One region of the [Clostridium] scindens ATCC 35704 genome, then DNA from elsewhere that is predicted to be linked to it. Evidence: predicted binding sites of a transcription regulator. Region 1 holds the regulator's gene; the other holds the start of a gene.
The links. The regulator Rex, encoded in region 1, represses fermentation and respiration genes when NADH is low (regulators of the CRP and FNR family bind a similar motif). The targets are predictions, from matches to a motif close to ATTGTTAANTANTTAACAAT.
Positions count from the first base shown of each region.

Region 1 (2,203 bases):
GTGCTTGCCTCCACCGGCTTTTCTACCGGCTTCATTTTTTCCAGCATTTTTTCCCGGCTTTCTGCCCGCCGGATGGATTTCTCCCGGTTGAAAGAGCGGAGTTTCTCAATGACGGCTTCCTGGTGCTTGATTGCCTGCTGCTGGTTCAGGTATTCCTTTAGCTGCGCATCCCGGATCTGCTCTTTTTTCTGGGCATATTCGCTGTAATTGCCCAGATAGGTCATCAGTTTTCCCTGCTCAATCTCCAGAACCTTGGTTACGACCCGGTTCAGGAAATACCGGTCGTGGGACACGATCAGTACGGCGCCCGGGTAGTTCAGCAGATAGGTCTCAAGCCATGCGATGGAATTCAGATCCAGGTGGTTGGTTGGCTCGTCCAATAACAGGATATCGGGACGGGTCAGCAGGAGCTTGCCTAAAGAAACCCGGGTTTTCTGCCCTCCGGACAAGGTATCCACTGGCTTCTTAAAGTCGCTTTCCATAAAGCCGAGTCCTTTGAGAACTCCGGTGATCTCGCTTTCATAGGCATAACCGTTCGCGCGCTCGAAAGCCGCCATAAGACGGTTATACGTCTCAAGGCGGGAATCCAGGGCGTCGCCGCTTAGATGCTTCAGTTCCAGTTCTATAGTGCGGATCTGCTTTTCCATTGCAATGATATCTGCCTTTGCAAGCCGGACTTCTTCGTATATGCTGTTGCCGCTCATCATCTCCTGATGCTGGGCCAGATAGCCCAGGCTTTTGCCTTTGGTAAGGATGACATCCCCGCCGTCAGACGGCAGTTCCCCTACGATTATTTTTAAGAGAGTGGACTTCCCGGCGCCGTTTGGACCGACCAGGGCAGCCTTCTCATTATCCTCTATATGAAAAGATCCATCGGCCACGATTACCTCTTCGCCGAAGGATTTATTGATCCCGTGACATGCTAATATCATAATATCCTCCTTCATACGCATCCGTTTCCATTATATCGAAAATAGGACAAAATACAACTAAAAGTTTGACTTTGCAACCACAATTCTATATAATGATTCTTAGAACAAAATGGGAAGGTGAATATGAGTGGAAGATAGAGGGATTTCTCAGGCGGTGATTCGCAGGCTGCCAAGATACTACAGATATTTAGGCGAATTACTCGAAAATGGTGTGGAGCGTATCTCCTCGAATGATTTAAGCAAGCGGATGAAAGTTACTGCATCTCAGATTCGTCAAGATCTTAACAACTTTGGTGGATTCGGACAACAGGGCTATGGCTACAACGTAAAGTATTTATATACAGAGATAGGCAAGATTCTGGGATTGGAAGAAGACCATAATATTATCATTATCGGAGCGGGTAATCTGGGACAGGCATTGGCCAACTACGCGGCATTTGAAAAGCGTGGATTCATATTGAAAGGAATCTTCGATGTGAATCCGAGACTGGAAGGCGTATCCATCAGAGGCGTGCCGATCCGTATGATGGACGGGCTGAAGACTTTCGTACAGGACAATGACGTAGAGATTGCCGTGCTGACGATTCCAAAGGATAAAGCGATTGAAGTGGCGAACATGCTGGTGGAGAATGGCGTGCGTGCAATCTGGAACTTTGCGCACACAGACCTGAATCTGCCGGAGTATGTCATTGTGGAAAACGTCCACTTATCAGAAAGTCTTATGCAGTTATCCTACAATATCAGCAGATATAACGAAGAACATAAGAAATAGCAAGACGAAAACGTGTAATGACAGGCATGTGCAGACAGGCTGGTCTTTACACGTTCTTTTATATGTTCAATTATTGATGGAGGTGATGGAATGAGATATCTGGCCAGCAGCCGGCAGATGAAGATGGCAGATCAGTATACCATGCAGGAACTGGGAGTTCCATCAATGGAACTGATGGAACGAGCAGCCTTAAAATGCGTGGAAGTAATGGAAGCGCAAAGGTTGGATCTAAGCAGGCCCTGCATCGTATGCGGCTCGGGAAATAATGGCGGCGACGGATTCGCCATCGCGCGTCTTCTGAACCAGAAGGGATACCCCGTAACCGTCTGCTTTGTGGGAAATGAATCCCACCGCACGGAAGAGACCAGGAGCCAGATGCGGCTATTAAAAGAAACAGGCGCCGATATCTGCAACGAGTATAAGCCTGGCGAATATAGTATCATAATAGATGCTATTTTCGGAGTCGGGCTTGGCAGGGAAATCATTGGACGCTATCTCA
Region 1 is NZ_CP036170.1:2,879,675-2,881,877, forward strand. Features, by position in the region: gene abc-f (ribosomal protection-like ABC-F family protein) at 1-932, opposite strand, end outside; gene HDCHBGLK_RS14760 (redox-sensing transcriptional repressor Rex) at 1,060-1,704, shown strand; gene HDCHBGLK_RS14765 (bifunctional ADP-dependent NAD(P)H-hydrate dehydratase/NAD(P)H-hydrate epimerase) at 1,795-2,203, shown strand, end outside.

Region 2 (2,203 bases), 600 kb from region 1:
TCCCGGACAGCCTTGGCCATATAAGAGCGCCAGCCGTCTTCCAGATAGTTGGCATCAATCTGGTATTGGATTGAAGGATTCAGCCCGGAAGAGGTATCAAAAAGATCTACTTCATCGTTGAGATATTCCAGGTATTCCAGGCAGTCATCCACAGAATTGCCTCCTTCTACCAATTCATCAACGCTGAGACGAAGGGAGATGGGAACTCTTGGCCCGATGGCTTTCCTTACTTCGTCAATGACCATGCGGCAGAATCTTGCGCGGTTCTTGGCACAGCCGCCAAATTCATCGGTACGGTCATTCATGGTCGGCGACAAGAACTGGCTGATCAGGTAGGAGTGGCCGGCGTGAACCTCAATCAGGTCAAACCCCGCGTTGACGGCGCGTCTTGCGGCGGCGCCGTAGTCTTTGGCAATGCTCTTTAATTCTTCCTTGGAAAGAGGACGAGGAATGTCCCCGCCAGACTTGGAAGGAAGGGTGGATGCGGAGACCGGCTGCATGCCAATGCGGGACGCCATGGCGGACGCGCCGGCGTGGTTGATCTGGATGCCCATGCACGCGCCATGGCGGTGACAGGCTTCCGTGAGCGCAAACAGGCGGGGAATATAGCAGTCTTTGTCGATCCGCAGCTGGGTGGTCCCATTGGAGCCCTCCGGATATTTGACGCAGATGTTCTCTACGATGATCAGGCCTGCGCCGCCCCGGGCTCTTAACTCATAGTATTTGATATGCTCGTCGCTTAACTGGCCGTCATGCCCTGCAAAATCGCTCCCCATGGGCATCATTGCAACTCGGTTTCGCATGGTCATTCCCCTTAAGGAAAGTGTGGAAAAGACGTGTGGATAGTTATTCTTCATAGTATCATCCTCCAATTTTTTTCAGTTGGTAAACCGTTGATTTAACTCTTTAACTGGATTATAATTCATCGTTAAATATAAAACAAATTCATGTTTTTGACGTAGACGATAGAATTTGTCTATGTATTGTGCTATACTTGGTAAAAATCGACAAAGGAGGATAAAATATGAACTTAAATCAGCTACAATACTTTGTAACACTTGCACATATGGAGCATTACACAAGAGCAGCGGAAAAACTGTCAATCACGCAGCCAAGTTTAAGTCATGCGATTTCCTCGTTAGAAAATGAGCTAGGGACTTATCTGTTTGAAAAGCAGGGACGGAATGTTGTCCTGACCAAGTACGGCAGGCTATTTATGGAATATGCCGAAGAAGCGTTAAGCATTCTGGATGCAGGCATACGCAAGATGAAAGCGATGACGAGCGAAACCAGCGGACACATAGACATGGGATATATCTATACTCAGGGAGGAGAATTCATACCGGAGGTGGTGAAAGGGTTCTTGAATGAGAACCCGCACAGGGAGGTGGAATTCGGCTTTCACAATGGCGTGACAGAGAAAATCTTAAAGGGAATCCGGGAAGAAAAATACGACGTAGGCTTCTGCTCCATGAAAGAGGGGCAGAAAGATCTGGAGTTCTTTCCTGTGGCACAGGAGAAACTGATTGCGGCGGTTCCATTGGGACACCCCCTGGCAAGCCGGGGCAGCGTGGAAATTGCGGAACTGGCAGTCTATCCCCAGATTTTCTTTAATGAAGAGAGCGGCCTGCGGCCCGTGATAGACCAGATATTCAAAGAGCAAGGGGAAAAGCCGGATATCCGGTACATGGTGGATGAAGACAGCGCGCTTGTAGGACTGGTGGCAAAAGGCTTCGGCGTTGGAATCGTGCCGGACGTGCCGGCCATACGCAGTATGCGTGCCGCATTCCTGGAAATAGAGAATCTGAATTATAGGAGGCTGATCTATATGGTTACCTGCAAGAATAAATATCTGGCCCCAATAGCAAAGGATTTTATAGACTATGTCAAGTCGCGGCATGGCTTGAAAAAATAGACGGAAATTCTTGCGAAAGTGCGGGAATATTGATATAATACACGAGTGTGTATACCATGTATGCCCTACGAAGGAAGGGCGCAGATATGCTTGTTAACAGTTTGAAAGTAGATAGGAAGTAGGAGAGATAAGACATGAATGATTTAGAGATGTACAGAGAGCAGTTGGGGCTGTGCGATGACAAGATTATTGACGCGTTGGTAGAGCGTAATGCGATCATTGAGAAGATCATGGCATATAAGGAAACGTATGGAATGCCGATCCTGCAGCCGCAGCAGGAGGCGAAAC
Region 2 is NZ_CP036170.1:3,474,677-3,476,879, reverse strand. Features, by position in the region: gene HDCHBGLK_RS17845 (oxidoreductase) at 1-857, opposite strand, end outside; gene HDCHBGLK_RS17840 (LysR family transcriptional regulator) at 1,025-1,915, shown strand; gene HDCHBGLK_RS17835 (shikimate kinase) at 2,050-2,203, shown strand, end outside.
Region 2: HDCHBGLK_RS17845 (oxidoreductase) is a predicted target of Rex. The motif match lies at 925-944, and genes of this name have one in related genera.